DNA from 4 places in the Pseudoalteromonas sp. D15MCD-2 genome. Region 1 is predicted to be linked to each of the others. Evidence: predicted binding sites of a transcription regulator. Region 1 holds the regulator's gene; each other region holds the start of a gene.
The links. Region 1 encodes sigma-54, which starts transcription at its own class of promoters, with help from an activator protein. Its sites were predicted from a motif close to GTTGGCACGNNNNTNGNNT; they were not measured.
Positions count from the first base shown of each region.

Region 1 (4,477 bases):
AGGCAGTAAATTAACCGGAATATTATCAACGCAATAATAGCCTAAGTCTTCAAGTACTCGTAAAGCGACCGATTTACCTGAGCCTGAGCGACCGCTGATAATTATTAATTCCATTTATGCCTCTGCTGATATGACCTGAAACAGTTGCTGATCGGTAGTAGCACTACGCAGCTGTTTACAAAATTCTTTATCTTTAAGTCTATCAGCAATTGTTGATAAGGTCTTTAGGTGAAGCTGACAGTCACCATCTGGTACGATGAGTGCCACAAAAATATCAACTGGACGATTATCAATTGCATCAAAATTAATAGGGGATTCACTCACTATCACAAATGCATGAGGCTCATCTGCGCCGCTCATTCGGCCATGTGGAATAGCAATACCTCGGCCAATGCCGGTGCTACCTAGTTTTTCTCGGTTGAGTAAAGCATCTAGGATATCTTGTTGCGATAAATGAGGAAGCTGCTGGTGGGCCAGTTCGCTGATATATTCAAGAATTCTTTTTTTGCTATTAAAAAGGACCGCAGCTTTGCTGCAGTCCTGGTTAGTAAGTGAACTTAGTTTCATAATTTAATGTCGAGCTAATTTCTCTTTGTGTTTAATGACTTGGCGATCAAGTTTATCGATCAGTGAGTCAATGGCTGCGTACATATCTTGATGTTCTGTAGAAGCGAACAATTCGCCTCCGTTTACATGTAAAGTTGCTTCTGCTTTTTGGCTTAATTTTTCTACATCTAGAATGACATGAACATTATTAATATGGTCAAAATGCCTTTCTAGTTTTGCAAACTTGGTGTTTACATAGTCTCTTAATGAATCTGTGATTTCTACATGACGACCAGTTAAATTTAGTTGCATAAGCATTTTTCCTTCTATGTAAAACGTCTAAATCAGACTCTTACGCTGATTAGACGGAGGTATTGCTAGAGACTCACGATATTTTGCAATTGTACGTCTAGCTACTTTAATTCCTTGCTCAGCCAATATATCTGCAATTTTGCTATCACTCAATGGTTTAGCTGAGTTTTCTGCAGCGACTAACTTCTTGATTAAAGCGCGTATTGCTGTAGAAGAACACTCACCACCATTTTCGGTGCTGACATGGCTTGAGAAGAAATATTTCAACTCAAAAATACCCCGTGGGGTATGCATATATTTTTGCGTTGTTACCCGTGAAATCGTCGATTCATGCATTTCGACCATTTCAGCAACATCATTTAGCACCATCGGCTTCATTGCCTCAGGGCCATGCTCAAAGAAAGCTTGTTGTTGTTGAACGATACAGTTGGTCACCTTTAATAGCGTATCGTTACGGCTTTCTAAGCTCTTAATAAACCACTTTGCTTCTTGTAAGTGAGAGCGAATAAATTGGCTGTCGCTACTTGATTTAACAGAGCGAGACATAGCTGCATATTGGCTGTTCACTCTAATCTTTGGCATACAATCTGGGTTTAACTCGACTACCCAGCGGCCTTTCACTTTTTTCACTGATACATCAGGTATAACGTACTCAGATTCTTCGCGTACTATGCTATCCGCAGGCTTAGGATTTAAGCTGTGGATGAGCGTCATCACTTCTTTAAGCTCGTTTTCTTTAAGCTTAGTCTTTTTCATCAAAGTTCGATAGTCGCGACTCGCTAATAATTCGATATGCTCAGATAAAACCATTTTAGTTTCAGCTAAATATGGCGTATCGGCATCGAATTGGCGTAGCTGAATGCACAGACATTCTTGTAAACTGCGCGCGCCAATACCCACAGGATCAAATAACTGAATTCTTTTTAAGACCGCTTCGACTTCATCAAGTTCGATTTCTTCTTCATCGTTATTTTGATTAAAGCTTTCGACTATATCTTCACAGCTTACCGTTAAAATACCTGAATCATCGATAGCTTCTACAATTGCCACAGCAATCGCTTCATCAGTAGGGCTAAATGGCGTGAGCTGTAATTGCCACATTAGGTATTCGTGAAGAGTTTCGGTTGATGCACCTTGATAGATAGACTCATCTTCAGGCATTGGCCCTGATGATGTTGAAGGGGCGGCACTCATGTACTCATCCCAAGTAACATCCATGGCTAAGTCATCGCTTACGGTGTCTTTATTGAGAGCATCACTACTTTCTTGCTCGTACTCGCTAGGTGCTTCTTCGGCAGACGCGCTGACTTGCACATCGTCAGACTCCGCTTTTTGCTCATTCTTGCCGGTGCTTTCTTCATTGTAATCCGCTTCTTCCACTTCAAGTAGGGGATTACTATCAAGCGCTTCTTGAATTTCTTGCTGGAGATCCAATGTACTGAGCTGCAACAAACGAATCGCTTGTTGCAGTTGTGGAGTCATTGTAAGTTGCTGGCCCATGCGCAGCTGTAATGATTGCCTCATGTATCCCTAACAATCCTTTTTAAGTTATCGATAACTGTAAAAACACAGTTATCGATTTATTGTCATTGTTATAAGTCTAGCAGATGCTCTAGTCGCTGGCGTAATGGTTACAGCCTGAATTGCTCGCCTAGATATACATCGCGTACAGTTTGGTCTGCTAATACGTGCTCAGGTGTGCCTGATGCAATTAGCTCCCCATGAGAAACAATGTAGGCTTTTTCACAAACATCAAGGGTTTCTCGAACATTATGGTCAGTAATTAGTACACCGATACCACGATTTTTTAGGTGCTCAATAATTTTCTTTATATCTAACACTGAAATTGGATCAACACCAGCAAAAGGCTCATCTAAAAGGATAAATTTAGGATTAGCGGCTAATGCGCGAGCAATTTCTACACGGCGTCGCTCACCACCTGACAGCGCCATACCTTGGCTGTCACGAATGTGTTGAATACTAAATTCATCTAGTAAGCTATTTAGTGTTTCTTCGCGACCTGCTTTGTTTAGATCTTTGCGGGTTTCTAAAATAGCCATCAAGTTTTGGTAAACCGTTAACTTTCGAAAAATTGACGATTCTTGTGGCAGATAGCCGATACCTAAGCGGGCACGATTGTGCATTGGTAAAAGGGTAATATCGTTATCATCAATGCTGATTTTACCTTTGTCGCTTGGGACTAGGCCTACAATCATATAGAAGGTGGTGGTTTTACCCGCACCATTTGGGCCAAGCAAGCCAACAATGCTGCCAGCTTCAACTTCAAGACCGACATTTTTAACCACTTGGCGGCCTTTATAGCTCTTAGCTAAAAGCTCTGCTTTTAATGTACTCATGGTTGACCTTTATTGTCTTTTTTATTTTCAACAGGCACTAAAATAGTGTGTACACGATCTGTTGAGTTTTCGTCTTTTTCAGCACTGATCAGCTGCTGTGCCATATCATAGGTAATGCTTTTTGCTGTTACTTTTTGACCTGCTTGAGTAACTTCAGCTTCACCATTTAAGGTTAAGAAGCGTTTTGCAACATCATAACGAACTTCTTCGGCGCTGGCGCTCATCACGGTGCCATCAGTTTGCTTTTCTTCGAAGTAAGCAGGCTTACCTGTGGCAATAATTAACTCTACTGTACCTTCGGTGTCACCGCCGTGTGCTTCAAGGCGTTCAGCGGTAATACGACGATTACCATGCACGATCTCTACATTACCTTCGAATATGCCAACGCCATCTTTTAGTTTACCTACTTGGCGATCTGAGCTAATGCTAATCTGAGCGCCAGTTTGTTCGGCAGCTGCGCCCGAAAAGGCAATCAATAAGCTTGGGATCAGGAGTAATTTCTTCAGTTTATTGGTCATAGTATATGGTTCGTGTATGGTTAGTTAACTCAACAATTTCGGTTTTTAAATCGGCTTTTAAGCCTTTACCGGTAATCTTTAAATTCGGTCCTGTTAGTGTCACAGGTTGCTTAGAAAACATGGTCATTTTATCAATATCGACATTAATGTTTTCTGCTTTTATATCTTCAATCATGCCGTTGTGGGTTAAGTTTTTAGCAACTACATCCCCTTCAAAAATCAGTTGATCGTTTTCATACAATGTGGCTTCTTTGGCTTTTACTTGCCAAACCTGCTGGTCGCCATAAATAGTAAAAATAGGTTGCTCAAAAAAGGTAAACCCTAATTGTTGATACAACTCCATTTTAGCAGCAGCCACTTTATGACTAATTTTGCCTTGCTCATCATACGCTGTTTGCTTTAACGCCACAGCAGTGTAATCAGGTGTTGCGATGATCTCGTCTTCACTAGTTATTGTGTCTGTTGATTGGTTAAAGTACGGGTACCATAACCACACCATGCAACAAACAAAAACAATACTCAGTAAAATACGGGCTATATTCATGCGCTGGTTCCATCGCTAGTTAACGGCTTACCGTTTTCTAACATCAGTAAATCAGTTAATTCACGCACAGCTCCAAAGCCACCTGGTAATAATGTGGTGTAATGAGCCAGCTTTTTAATCAGTGGGTGTGCGTCGTTTACAGCAACAGCAAACCCTACTTTTTCCATTACTGGTAAGTCTGGACCATCATCACCAATATA
Region 1 is NZ_JBCFQE010000001.1:472,941-477,417, forward strand. It holds gene rapZ (RNase adapter RapZ) at 1-114, opposite strand, end outside; gene ptsN (PTS IIA-like nitrogen regulatory protein PtsN) at 115-567, opposite strand; gene hpf (ribosome hibernation promoting factor) at 571-858, opposite strand; gene AADY36_RS02140 (RNA polymerase factor sigma-54) at 886-2,382, opposite strand; gene lptB (LPS export ABC transporter ATP-binding protein) at 2,490-3,215, opposite strand; gene lptA (lipopolysaccharide transport periplasmic protein LptA) at 3,212-3,733, opposite strand; gene lptC (LPS export ABC transporter periplasmic protein LptC) at 3,723-4,277, opposite strand; gene kdsC (3-deoxy-manno-octulosonate-8-phosphatase KdsC) at 4,274-4,477, opposite strand, start outside.

Region 2 (4,477 bases), 540 kb from region 1:
TCGCACGCAAGTATTAGTGATCACCGACCTTGTTCGCAGGAACAACATTAGTGGTTTATTAATCGCAACCACAGATTCCAATTACCTTGTTGAAAGAGCGTTAAAACAGCTTAAAGATAACAACATTCCTGTGATCACTTTTGACTCTGATCTGCTTGAGGAAGATCAGCAGTACCGTTTAGCCTATGTGGGTACCAATAATTTTGACTATGGTGTGGCCTTAGGTAACGAATTAAAAAAATTCACCAACAAAGAAAATAACCAGGTGTGTATTCAATCAGGACACTCAACAACACCTAATTTAAACAAGCGCATTGAAGGTGCTCGCTATGCGTTGTCAGGGCAAAAAAATAAACGTTTAAGTGGTGAAAATGGCTGGAGTGAGTTTGATAGATGCCCTTTATATAGCTTAGGCAAGCGAGAGGTCTCCCTCGGTCAACTCGACAAACTTCTTAACCTTGAAAATCCACCACTATTTTTAGCGGTAGCGGGCTTTGCCCAATTTAACCCTAATTATGCAAACGTGATTGCTAAACATAAGCAACGTATTGCTAATCAAGAGGTGGTGATCGTTTCTGCCGATACTGAGCAAATGCAATTAGAAGTATTACAGCAAGGATTATCATCGGCCAATATTGGTCAAAACCCATTTGAAATGGGCCGACTTTCTGCAGAATTGATGTATCAATACCTCACTAAAGGTGAACGACCAGCTAAGTCTCACTATTATTTAGACTTTCATTATTGTCAGCAAAATAATGCAGGTACTTGCACCGTTAATCACTAAAACTTTGATCTCACTAAAGTGCAATTAACTCGATAAGCGCTAGACTTACCACAACTTGATTAATTGTAAGGATGTAGCCATGACACACCTAGTTAGTGATTTGATGACGCCAGACCCATTCGCCATTAGCGCCCAAAATACCCTGCATGACGCGCATAATCTAATGAAAGAGAAAAATGTCCGCCATATTCCAGTGATCAATGAGCATGGTGGTTTGGTTGGCATGTTAACGCAAAAAATCATGATTGCTCAGGTAATGAATATCATGGCTAATTACAGTGCCAGCGCCCTCGAACGCAAGGAAAAGCAAACTAAAGTGGTTGATATTATGGCTACCGATTTTACCAGTATCTCGCCAGAGCAACCGCTACACGAAGTTGCTAAGTTTTTTGTTGAAAACCGTCATGGCTGCATGCCTGTGGTTGATAAAGATAACAACCTAGTGGGCATTCTAACCTCATCTGATTTTGTTCGTTTAGCGGCGGCTTTACTTTCTTAAGTCGTAAATTAGTATCTGCACACTGAATTTTTTACAGAAGGTGTGCAGAGTTTTCATACTTCTTCTTAGCTAGTATCACCCTCACTCAAGACCCAAATTAAATTAACCCTTTAAATTCAGAACCTTATAATTTAAAAATTATTAGGCACAACGCTTGCTTCTATGTAATTACACATGCTTTTTAGATTAAAAGCGAAAGGAAATTTACAGATAATCTCGGAGGAGTAATGAGTAATTCATCATCAAAAATCGCAGAATTTACAGCACCCGGTGTTAAAGACCAAGCTGCAGCTGACACGATTGCTATTCTAGACCAGCGCATGGTCGCTTTAATCGATTTACACCTCACTTTAAAACACATTCATTGGAATGTTGTTGGCCCTAATTTTATCGGTGTACACGAAATGTTAGACCCACAAGTAAGCGCAGTGCAAGAGATGACTGACACGATTGCAGAGCGTATTGCAACCATGGGCGGCGTACCTGTTGGCACACCTCAATCAATTGTAGAACGCCGTACTTGGCAAGATTATTCAATTGGTAAAGGCTTAGTTACTGACCATCTAACAGCACTTGATAAAGTGTATAACGGAGTCAATAAAGACCACCGTGCAGCTATCGATAAGCTTGGTGAGCTAGACCCAGTTTCTGAAGATATGATCACCGGCCAACTGGCTGACTTAGAACAATTCCAATGGTTTGTTCGTGCACATATCGAATCGTCTACCGGCGAATTGAAAGGTTAAACCCCATTTAAAGGTTAAACCCCCTAGGTCTATCCGAAGACCCCTTGCCCAGCATTTGCTGGGCTTTTTTATGCTTTGTTACAACCAACCTTTATGTTTAAAGAACAAGTAAGGTGCAAAGCCAGACAGCAACATAATGCCAATTGCAAACGGGTAACCCCATGCCCATTGCAGTTCAGGCATGCTGTTAAAATTCATCCCATAGATACTGGCGACAACGGTCGGCGGTAAAAACACCACAGAGGCAATAGAAAAGGTTTTTATAATTTGGTTTTGTTCGATGTTAATAAAACCCTGAGTCGAGTCCATTAAGAAATTCACCTTATCAAACAAAAATGTACAGTGAGACATAAGGGTATCAATATCGAGTACAATTTCACGAAGTGACTCGCGGTCTTCTGTCGGCGCTCCTAGGTGGCGCAGTAAAAACGAGATATTCCGGCGCGTATCCATCAAACATAAACGCACTTTACCGTTATTATCTTCAAGGCGCGAAATTCGACTAACAGCTTCTTCTAAGTCTGAGTCATCCTCTTCAAGTACATAGGCACTGAGTTTTTCTAACTGGTGATGCATGTCTTCAAGCATATCAGCGTGGTTTTCGACTTTTTGATCAAATAAAGTCACCAAAAGTTGCTTTGGATTATCACACGCTACCTGCCCTTTCCGAGCACGCAGTCGTAAAAGACGAAAATCGGCTAGTTCATCATCGCGGATTGTCAGCAAGCAGTTGTCTTGTAGCAAACAAGCCACGGTTACCGTATTAAAGCGCCCTTCATTTGGTGACATGAAAAGCGCATGCACATGCAAACCTTCATGGTCAATAAAACAACGGGAAGAGGCTTCGATTTCTTCAACATCATCAGCACCAGGTAAGGTGATATTAAGCGTGCTTGCCAGCGCTTGTCGTTCTTCTTCAGTCGGATTTATGGTATCAATCCAGTGGGCATTTTTAATAGAAGTAACAAGCGGTGTATCAGCAGCTGGCTCAGTTTCTGTGATCACACCTTGGTCTATAGAAAAAAATCGTAACATGCGCCCTACCCTGAATAATCAATGTATAGCAAATACTATAGCTGTTCACGTTAATGAACAATGACAATGCTACTAATTACCGGGTAAAGTAGAAAATAATTAAGACCTAACATCATTTACTTATTTCGTTTTTTGAAACGCACAATAATCATACCTATCAAGATGATGCCAAGGCCTATTAAGCAAGGTACAAAAGCACTTTGCAAGGCAACATCAAACGCTAAAAAGTCGGGGTAACCGGTTTGCCAAAGCGTCCATTCATAACCGAGCTTTGATGCAATATGTTCACCGCCGCTGCTCAGTATGATGATTGCATCATTGTTATCTGGGTTGATGCGAAGTGTGCTATTTATTGCTGGCTCATTCGCGCCATCATGGCCAAACACAAAATCTCCCGATGCTGTTGGTGCATAAAGCATGGTACCTAGCCCCCAAATTGGTGCGCCTAAGCTAATTGCCAAAGGCGCTCGCATGGTACTGATCATTTGCGGGCTTAACTGCCCTGTTTGAGGTGATGTTAATGCTTGCACTAAAGCGATTAAGTCATGGCTACTTGCCAGTAAGCCTGTTGCCGCTGCCGATGCGTATTGAAAATGCCCAGCAGCTTGCCCGCTTTTATCATAAGCAGGTGCGATGTTGTCTAACTCAGTGAGTACATCGTAACTGGCATCAGTCATATTGACTGGCTTAAAGACGTTATCAGCCATCCAAGTTGCAAAGCGTTGATTCGTTTTTTCTTCTACCAGCAGCTCCAGCATTAAATAGCCGCCCCCAGAATACTTAAAATCGCCCACAGGCTTGGTGACTTTTATTTCACGCACACCCGTTGATGATAGCGGCTTGTTGAGCGACTCAAGCAAGCTTGGTACGGTTTCATTTAGAGGAATATCAGCAAAGCCTAAGCCATCACCAAGCCCCGCAGTATGAGATAACAGATGAGCAAGGCTAACGGTTTGATTATCAAACTCTGATTCAGGTAACTGCCAACCCGTCAGTTGCTCATTAATAGCGTGATCTAAACGGACTTGCTGCTGCTCTGCCAGACTCATCACACCATAGGCGGTAATAAATTTACTGAGCGATGCCACTGGGAACAAAGTATTTGCAGTTATTTCATCTTTGCTTTTTGAGTAATCTTGAAAAACCACTTGGCCATTTTCAATCAAAACATAAGCGATGTTTGCTTGATTGTTGGCAATCAGCGCCTGACTATTAGCAATAAATTGCTCAGTGTTGCCCGTTTCGGCAATGGGTTTTAAAAACCAACCACTGACACCACCATATACACAGGTAGCAGCCCAAACAAATGACAAAAATAGCGTTAACAGAATCGTTTTAAACCAGCTCATACCCTATTCCTTGTGTTACAAAGCGCTGTTAAATCACTTCGATTTGCTCAGGTTTTTTGAT
Region 2 is NZ_JBCFQE010000001.1:1,009,462-1,013,938, reverse strand. It holds gene AADY36_RS04600 (substrate-binding domain-containing protein) at 1-787, shown strand, start outside; gene AADY36_RS04595 (CBS domain-containing protein) at 867-1,286, shown strand; gene dps (DNA starvation/stationary phase protection protein Dps) at 1,514-2,032, shown strand; gene corA (magnesium/cobalt transporter CorA) at 2,111-3,067, opposite strand; gene AADY36_RS04580 (serine hydrolase domain-containing protein) at 3,184-4,416, opposite strand; gene AADY36_RS04575 (hypothetical protein) at 4,445-4,477, opposite strand, start outside.
Region 2: a site for sigma-54 is predicted at 1,428-1,446, ahead of dps (DNA starvation/stationary phase protection protein Dps). Genes of this name have one in related genera too.

Region 3 (4,477 bases), 3.1 Mb from region 1:
AGTGTGTCGCTAAACCCGGTGATGTTATTGCTATCGAGTCGCCTTGTTATTTTGGCATTATCGAATTAATTGAAAGCTTAGGCTTAAAGGCGCTGGAAATACCGCTGTGCCCCGATGAAGGAATATGGCTAGATGATTTGGCTCAAGCACTCGATGAGCATGATATAAAAGCCTGTGTGTTTTCAACCTCATTAAATAATCCTGTTGGCAGTTTTATGCCTGATGCCAAGCGTGAGCAATTAGTGGCACTTTTAGAGCAGCGTGACGTGGTGCTTATTGAGGATGATGTTTATGGTGACTTACATTTTACAGCTAAGCGTGCCACTCCTGCACAAGCTTATTCAAAAAAGGGCTTAGTGATCACCTGCGCGTCGTTTTCAAAAACAGCCGCACCTAGTTACCGCATTGGTTGGATCATTGCTGGTAAGTTTGCAGAGCAAGCAAGACGACACAAACGCGCGCTTAGTTGCTCCGCGCCACTTATAAACCAGTGGACCTTGTATGAGTTTATAGCTAGCGGTGAGTACGACCGTAACATTCGTTTGCTTAGACAGCGCTTAAGTACCAACAAAGAGCGTATGATTTGGTGCCTGCAGCAATATATGCCAAGTTGTGCGCGTATTAGTAATCCGCAGGGTGGCTGTGTTATCTGGGTTGACCTTGGTAGCCAATATGATGCGGTAAAGTTATTCCATTTGGCACTTGAGGCGGGGATCAGTATTACTCCAGGGTTGATATTCTCAGCGGGTAAAAAGTACCGTAGCTGTTTTCGTTTAAGTTATGGCTTGCCTTGGTCTGAAAACTTAGAGCAGGCGATTAAAACGTTATCGCAGCTGACTGTGCTGGCCAAAAAATAAAAAAGCGCAGAGCAAGCTCTGCGCGAAAGGACCAAGTGTTTTGGTTCAGGGATGTTAATTAGTCAATTACTCTGCATTCTGTTTGAAAGTAAATAGTTGATACTCTTTTAGCTCTGGTACTAGAACCACTAGCTCTTGCTCTTTATGAGCGATATCAGCAAAGCTGCCGCATAATGCATCTGCACGCTCTTCAAGTTGAGCTGCCTGTGTTTCTACACGCGCTTCGATTTGTGCGCCCATGTTTTCCATACGTTGCTCAAACTCATCCATGTCGCCACCTGAACCTAAAAGTTCAGAGCCTAGCGCCACTAAAATACTGCCCATCGATTGCATCATGGCTGACTCGACAGCCGATTCGATTTGCTCATCGAATTGGTCTTCAAAGTTTTGGCCAAATTTTTCGAAATTTTGCTGACCCATGGTGAACGCACCTTGCTGATAGAAAGCGTTTTGTACTTCTACGCTGATATCGTCCATTAATTCTGAAATGTCGCTTAGGCCATCAATATTGAAAGCATTTGAGACTTCTTCGATGGCTACACCAGCTATTTTTACACCATCAAGTGCGATATTTGCTACTTCAGGAAGTTGGCTGCGTAAGCTGTCTGAGTAATCTGCAATTGCTTGCTGTTGTGAAGCATCAAGCGACACGCTTTGACCATCGATATATAAAGTGTGTTGATCGATGATTTTCATAGTGCGATTATCGGCTGTGTATACTTCTAACTCGCTTGGTGTAATGCGTACATCATTTATAAATTCAACATCACACTGCTCACCGCTGAATGAAATATTTGTATCATTATCGTTATGAGCCATTGCGCCGGTAGCGATAAATAAAGAACTTACTAACAATAACTTTTTCATTTTTTTCTTTCCTGTTTGAAATGACACAAATACATAATCAAATTGAATGCCAAAATTTATAAATTCAATTAATTCAATGTCTTGTTGTGTTTTTATGGTTTTTTAAAAATAGCGGGGAATAATTTTTTAACCATTTTTTAGTCAAATTAACTAAAAAATACACATGCATAAATGACTTTTATCGAAACGATAAAAAACTCTCACTTTTCAGAAATCAAATTTAGCGCTATTTATTCACAATATTGACATATGACCTATTTAGCATGGGTGTATGGCTTTATTTTGGTGGTTTTTTAGATACTAAATTACTACTGAGCTTTTTAATCTTTGCCAATTCATCGAGCAAATTTTAATCTCAAGAATTGGTCTCAAACACTTTATGGAGTGGGTTGTGGGTAAGACATTTAGTTATGACGCGCTAGATGACGATTTTGTTGAAGACGAGTACGAAATGGTCGGGCGTAATCAACACGACAAGAAAAAGCAACGCGTAAAGAAGAAGTTGGAAGACTATCTTGAACAAAAACGCTTGCGCAGAAACTTAGGCGATGACGACTTTGACGAGTACTTGAACGACTAAGCATAAATTTAGATAAAGAGGCAATTTGCCTCTTTATTGCTTTTAGGCTTTGTTATTTGCCCAGTGCAGCTGCGATGTCTGACTCGAGCTGTTCAGGTTTTGTCAGTGGCGCATATCGCTTAATGGCCTTGCCATCTTTACCAATTAAAAATTTGGTGAAGTTCCATTTTATTTTGCGGGTGATAAATCCCGGTAACTCTGATTTTAGGTATCTAAAAACAGGGTGAGCATGTTCGCCATTCACATCGACTTTGCTCATCATTAAAAAGCTAACGCCATAGTTAATTAGGCAGCCTTCTTTAATTTCCTTCGCATCCCCAGGCTCTTGTTTACCAAACTGGTTACATGGAAAGCCAATTATTACTAAGCCTTGCTCATGATACTTTTCATGCAGTGCTTGTAAGCCTTCATATTGTGGAGTGAAACCGCATTTACTTGCTGTATTTACAACAAGTACGACCTTGTTTTCAAAATCAGAAAAGTCAACGGTTTGGCCTTGTAGGCTGGTGGCAGAAAGTTGGTGAAATTCGCTCATAATGATAACTTTTTATTATTGTTGCATTGATTCTAACTTGCTTGGCATCTTTCTAAAAGGGTGAATTTTAATCAATGGTTTTTCTTACTTGGCGTTAAGCATCGCAGCTAACTTAAAATTATAAACAATCCCATCCCTGCCAGTGTTGTGTAGTATATGTTATGTGTTTTATAGGCCACGATAACAGACACAACAGCAGCGCTTAGATAGGGATTTTGCCAATCTAGATTTATCCCTTCGTCATTAATAAACACAATGGGCACCCAAATTGCGGTGAGTACGGCTGGGGCGCTAAAACTTAAAAATTGCTGCATTTTCGGACCGACTTTGAATGGTAATGCGCGGTGCAAAAATAAGTAACGTGTGAAGAAGGTAATACACGCCATTAATAAAATGGTGATCATCATAGCGTATGCTCCTCTTTTGCTTGCCAGCGACTAATTAGATAACCAACCGTCATAGCGATAAGAGCCGCGGTGACAAGCCAAAGTTGAAAGCCCTGACTTTTTAATAGTGTTGCTACAACGCCTGCGGTGATCACTGTAGCCAGTGTTGCAAGGTTCTTTACACCCGGAATAACTAAAGCAATAAACGTGGCAGCGATGGCAAAATCAAGACCTAGGTGTGTTAAATCGGGAAGTAAGCTTCCTGCGACAATACCAAGGAGGGTCCAGATATTCCAGGCAATATAAAAACTAAAGCCGGCACTTAGCGCGTAAATAAGGCGCACTTTTGTGCGGTAGGCTTTGTGATGATGCGAAAAAGCAAATAATTCATCTGTTAGTACAAAACTCACTGGCAGTCGCCAACGAAAGGGTTGATCTATTACTTTGTGGCGAATAGCTAAACCATATAAAAAGTGCCGTGAGCTAATAATGAGTGTGGTAAATAAAATAGTTAAAAGCGGCGTGTTTCCTGCCATTAATTCAATCGCAACGAGCTGTGCTGAGCCTGCAAATACCAATAACGACATAGCTTGTGTTTCTAAAGCACTGAAGCCATTTTGAACTGCTAACGAGCCACATAAAATTCCCCAAGGTAACACCGCAAGGCATAAGGGGAGCATGTCGAAAAATCCTTTAAGCAAGGCTCTTGTTGTTGATTTATGCATCTTATCGCTCATGTTTGTTGTTATGGCTCAGATCAAAACAGCTGAAATAGAGGTGTGTCAAAATAACTGAAGTTTGCAATAATGTATAGCCGAGCCTGTTGCTGAAATCATTAGCGTCTTTTAAAGGGAAAGTTACAATGTCTAAAGTTAAAGTATGGGATGGCTTTATAAGAAGCTTCCATTGGTTATTAGTTGCGGCCATCGCAACCCTCTATTTTAGTGCTGAAGAAGGTATGTTGGAGCTGCACTTTGCTGCAGGCTACTTCACTCTAGCGCTTATTATTACACGTCTTGTTTGGGGCATTATTGGTAGTAAAACGGCAAAGCTGTCTGCGCTGATTCATTCACCTGTTGCTGCAATTAAGTCATTTACAAGCAATGAACATAAGGCGGGTCATGGCGCGGCGGGTAGTTATATGGTGATAGCCTTTTTTGCGTTACTTATCGTACAGTTAACCTCTGGCTTAATGACCAGTGACGATATCTTAACGGATGGTCCACTCGTCGAGCATGTATCCTCAGATACC
Region 3 is NZ_JBCFQE010000001.1:3,559,140-3,563,616, reverse strand. It holds gene AADY36_RS16385 (aminotransferase-like domain-containing protein) at 1-857, shown strand, start outside; gene AADY36_RS16380 (YggN family protein) at 924-1,724, opposite strand; gene AADY36_RS16375 (PA3496 family putative envelope integrity protein) at 2,116-2,304, shown strand; gene AADY36_RS16370 (glutathione peroxidase) at 2,357-2,839, opposite strand; gene AADY36_RS16365 (AzlD domain-containing protein) at 2,947-3,246, opposite strand; gene AADY36_RS16360 (AzlC family ABC transporter permease) at 3,243-3,962, opposite strand; gene AADY36_RS16355 (cytochrome b/b6 domain-containing protein) at 4,088-4,477, shown strand, end outside.
Region 3: a site for sigma-54 is predicted at 1,760-1,778, ahead of AADY36_RS16380 (YggN family protein). Genes of this name have one in related genera too.

Region 4 (4,477 bases), 430 kb from region 1:
ATACTTCAGCTATTGTGCCTGAGTGTGCAGCGCGAACTTCTGTTTCCATTTTCATCGCTTCCATAATGATAACCACATCACCTTCATTTACTGTTTGGCCAGCTTTTACCTTCACTTTGAAAATATTGCCTGCTAACGGCGCGTTTAAGGTTTCGCTAACAGACGCTGAAGCTGACTGAGGAATTAACTCACTGTCTTTTAGGGTTACTTCTTTGAGCTCACCACCTTGCGCTACAACGACATCGTAAACTTTGCCATCAACTTTAACGCTGTATTGCTCTGCTTTTGCAGGGCTTGTAGAGGCTGGCTTAGTTTCTGACTTAGCGACTTCACCCGTTGGAATTGCTTCAAACGCATCAGGGTTGTTACGGTTTTTAATAAACTTAAGGCCGATTTGAGGGAATAATGCGTAAGTAAGCACATCATCAATCACGTCATTAGCAAGCTCTAAACCTTGCTCTTTAGCTTCACTTAATAACTCTGCTTCAAGCTTCTCAAGTTCAGGTTCAAGCTTATCAGCAGGACGGCACGTAATTGCTTCAGCCCCCTCTAGTACACGCTCTTGTAGCTCTTTATTCATTGGCGCCGGTGTTGCACCATACTCGCCTTTGAGTACACCCGCAGTTTCTTTAGTGATGGTTTTATAACGCTCGCCAGTCAACACATTAAGTACCGCTTGAGTACCTACAATTTGCGACGTTGGTGTAACTAGAGGAATGTAACCTAAGTCTTCACGAACACGCGGGATCTCAAGTAATACTTGATCAAGCTTATCAGCAGCACCTTGCTCTTTAAGCTGATTTTCCATGTTAGTTAACATACCGCCAGGTACTTGGGCTAGTAAGATACGACCATCAACACCTTTAAGGCTGCCTTCAAAAGCAGCGTATTTCTTGCGTACATCACGGAAGTAAGCGGCAATTTCTTCTAACTCATTTAAATTAAGACCGGTGTCACGCTCAGTGCCTTCTACGATTGAAACAATAGTTTCTGTGGCACTATGACCATAGGTCATACTCATTGACGAAATCGCCGTATCAAGCATATCGATACCCGCATCGATTGCTTTTTGGTAAGTTGCAGTACTTAAACCTGTCGTCGCGTGGCATTGCATTGCGATAGGAATAGATACAGTGTCTTTTAAGCCTTTGATCAACTGTTCGCAATCATATGGCTTTAATAAACCTGCCATATCTTTAATACAAATTGAATGACAACCAAGATCTTCTAGTTGTTTTGCAAGCTCAAGCCACATATCAAGCGTATGGACTGGGCTTACTGTGTACGAAATAGTACCTTGGGCATGAGCACCTACTTTAACTGCAGCTTTAATGGCAGTTTCAAGGTTACGTACATCGTTCATCGCATCGAAAATACGGAAAACATCAACACCGTTTTTGTGGGCACGCTCAACAAACTTTTCGACTACATCATCAGCATAATGACGGTAACCTAGAAGATTCTGTCCGCGTAGTAGCATTTGTTGCTTAGTGTTTGGCATTGCCGCTTTTAGCTCGCGAATACGTTGCCAAGGATCTTCACCTAAATAACGGATACACGAGTCAAACGTCGCACCACCCCATGATTCAATTGACCAGTAACCCGCATTATCGAGTTTTTCTGCCATGGGTAGCATGTCGTCTAAGCGCATACGCGTTGCCAAAAGAGACTGGTGTGCGTCACGCAATACTAATTCGGTTAATTTTAATTTAGCCATGTTTAAGCTGCCCCGTTATTTTTGTTTATTTCGAAATTGAGCAATTGCAGCGCTGATTGCTGCAATATGTGCCTGTGGCACACCCTGTTGAGGTTGAATTTTTGCTGTACGCGTAGGTTCTGCAGTTGCAGGATCATCAAATCGACCCACTACCTTTGACATTAAAGTGACTGCTGAAATCAAAATAGTCAGAAAAACAAACACGCCTACCATGCCTGTCACCATCAAACTGGCCGCAGTGGTGAGTAATCCACCTATATCCATACGACTCCCCTCGCTTACTTAAAATAAAAAGTTATTTTTGTTAAATAATTATGCACCAATAATAACAAACAAAATTCATTTGTATAGCACCATTGTAAATTGGTAAAACCAATTAAATTTAAAATAACATGACGCACATATAATTAACACCCTACTATTAGCGCATTTAAAGCCCCGTTATAGATGATATAAATAGTCAATATAGCCAAACGTTATATGTTCAGCTATTAACCAATCATAGTAAAAAGCCTAAAAACCACGCACAACAAGGTGTTAGAGCTATTACCTTACAATAAAGTTAAATTGGTCTTACCAATAATCGCAGAAATACTCTTTTTCTTCATTCAGCTCAATATGAAAAAATATCACTATGAATAAGTTACATGCTTACTCGTAAAAGTTACCAAATGATGAACCCTCTCAAGAACAACAAAAACACCCAACCCGTTGAAATATATAAAATAAAACTTATGGCACAGAACTCGCTTTAGTTACATCGAACTTAAGAAAATTTAAATAGCCAAGGAGACCACTATGTTACGCTGGACAATTACTTTTTTAGTTATCGCGTTAATCGCAGCAGTGTTAGGTTTTGGCGGTATCGCAGGAGCCGCTGCAGGCATCGCTAAGATTATCTTTTTTATATTTTTAGTATTACTAGTTATTTCGCTGGTATCAGGAGCACTTAGAGGCAGTGTCCCTAAGTAGTTAAAAGCAGATAACCACTTACTTTATTTTAAATTTACAAGGAATTTCATTATGAAAAATTCAACTTTAAAAGCCGCTACTATCGCCCTATTTTCAGGTTTATTCATCATGGGTTGTGAAGACAACTCTGCTGAAGACGCAGGTGAGCGTATTGATGAAGCAATTACTGATACACAAAATGCAGTTGAAGATGCATGTGAAGAAGTAAAAGAAGGTGTTAACGCAGAAGAAACTAACTGCTAACAACACACCTTACTTAAGAAAAGCGGCCAAGTGCCGCTTTTTTGTGTATGCAAGTTAGCAAGTTAGCAAGTTAGCAAGTTAGCAAGTTAGCAAGTTAGCAAGTTAGCAAGTTAGCAAGTTAGCAAGTTAGCAAGTTAGCAAGTTAGCAAGTTAGCAAGTTAGCAACTCTAGTCTGCCTGCTGCTTGTGTCAAGGAGCTTGCTAACTTTACTCTTTCCCCTAGAAACCCGTTAACTTGTTGGGTTTCGCTCCGTTCTACCTACGTCACGTAGGTCGCTATTTATGGCGACACATATTTTATCACTCATACTTGACGGGCTAAAGCCCGACCTACGACTTACACGTAGATTTAAGAAACATCGCGCGAAATAAATTTCACGCCTACGTGAGCCTCAAACTCGCTAACTTTACTCTTTCCCCTAGAAGCTCGCTAACTTGTTGGGTTCAGCTCCGCTCTAACCTACGTCACGTAGGTCGTCATTTATGGCGACACATAACCGTTAACATTGACGGGCTAAAGCCCGACCTACGACTTACACGTAGATTTAAGAAACATCGCGCGAAATAAATTTCACGCCTACGTGAGCCTCAAACTCGCTAACTTGTTGGGTTTTAATCTGATAGCTGACGGCTGAAAGCTGATGGCTCTGAGTGCGTCTCCGATCTACCCAACGTTATCACTCACATACCTTAGTGAGGGGCACATTTGTCGTTAAACTCGCTATATGCCACTGGCCGTCGATAAAACTCACCTTTGCGACATCACTTACAGCAAAGTCGCCAGGTACATTTAAACGCGTTAAGTTACTCGCTAGCTGCTGCTGGCAATATGGGCCGGTATCGCCATGCATTACAAGTACAGGCTTATTGGTGTGCTTTGCAAAATCGCTGATAGCATCTCGGTATATTTTAAATGCATCACAATTAGAGCGTTGTGATTCACTGCAAGCAGGTTTACTGGTCGGGTGGTAAATATCAGCCTGAAAACCAAATACATAGGCCTTAGCGTCTTGTTGAACAAGCGCTTGTTTTAACCAAGTTAAGTTGTACTTATCACGCTTGTCGGCGGCATCTAGTGCAGCGTTTTTATCACTTTTTAAAATTTGTGAGCGACCATTAAAAGTGCCCGGTATATGTAAGGTACGAAACTCAATACCATCAAACTGCCAGCGGGCATTTTCTAGCACTTCAGCTTGGGTTGCATAACCCTGAAGTTGCTGTACTTTTTTTGTATAAGCATCGTCGAACATCAAGCCTTTAACAAAGCTTAGGCGTTCAAGCTCATCAAAACGCACCGATAGCTTTTCTCGGTCGCAATCGGTCCATTCATTATCACCGGGGGTATAAATAAAAGGCTGTGTGGTCAACGACGTTAATAACGCTTTATTACTTTGCAAAAGTTTATTCGTGCAAGCAAGCGCTCCCGATTTCATGTCACCAAGATGCATTAAAAAGCCATGAGGTGTTGCTGCGATTGCCTTGGTAATTTTTCCGTCTTTGGCGAGATTGATTTCATCAATCGGGGTGTATGGCATATCGCCCATAA
Region 4 is NZ_JBCFQE010000001.1:905,475-909,951, reverse strand. It holds gene oadA (sodium-extruding oxaloacetate decarboxylase subunit alpha) at 1-1,717, opposite strand, end outside; gene AADY36_RS04140 (OadG family protein) at 1,733-1,981, opposite strand; gene AADY36_RS04135 (DUF1328 domain-containing protein) at 2,516-2,689, shown strand; gene AADY36_RS04130 (hypothetical protein) at 2,741-2,932, shown strand; gene AADY36_RS04125 (hypothetical protein) at 3,609-4,477, opposite strand, start outside.
Region 4: a site for sigma-54 is predicted at 2,451-2,469, ahead of AADY36_RS04135 (DUF1328 domain-containing protein). Genes of this name have one in related genera too.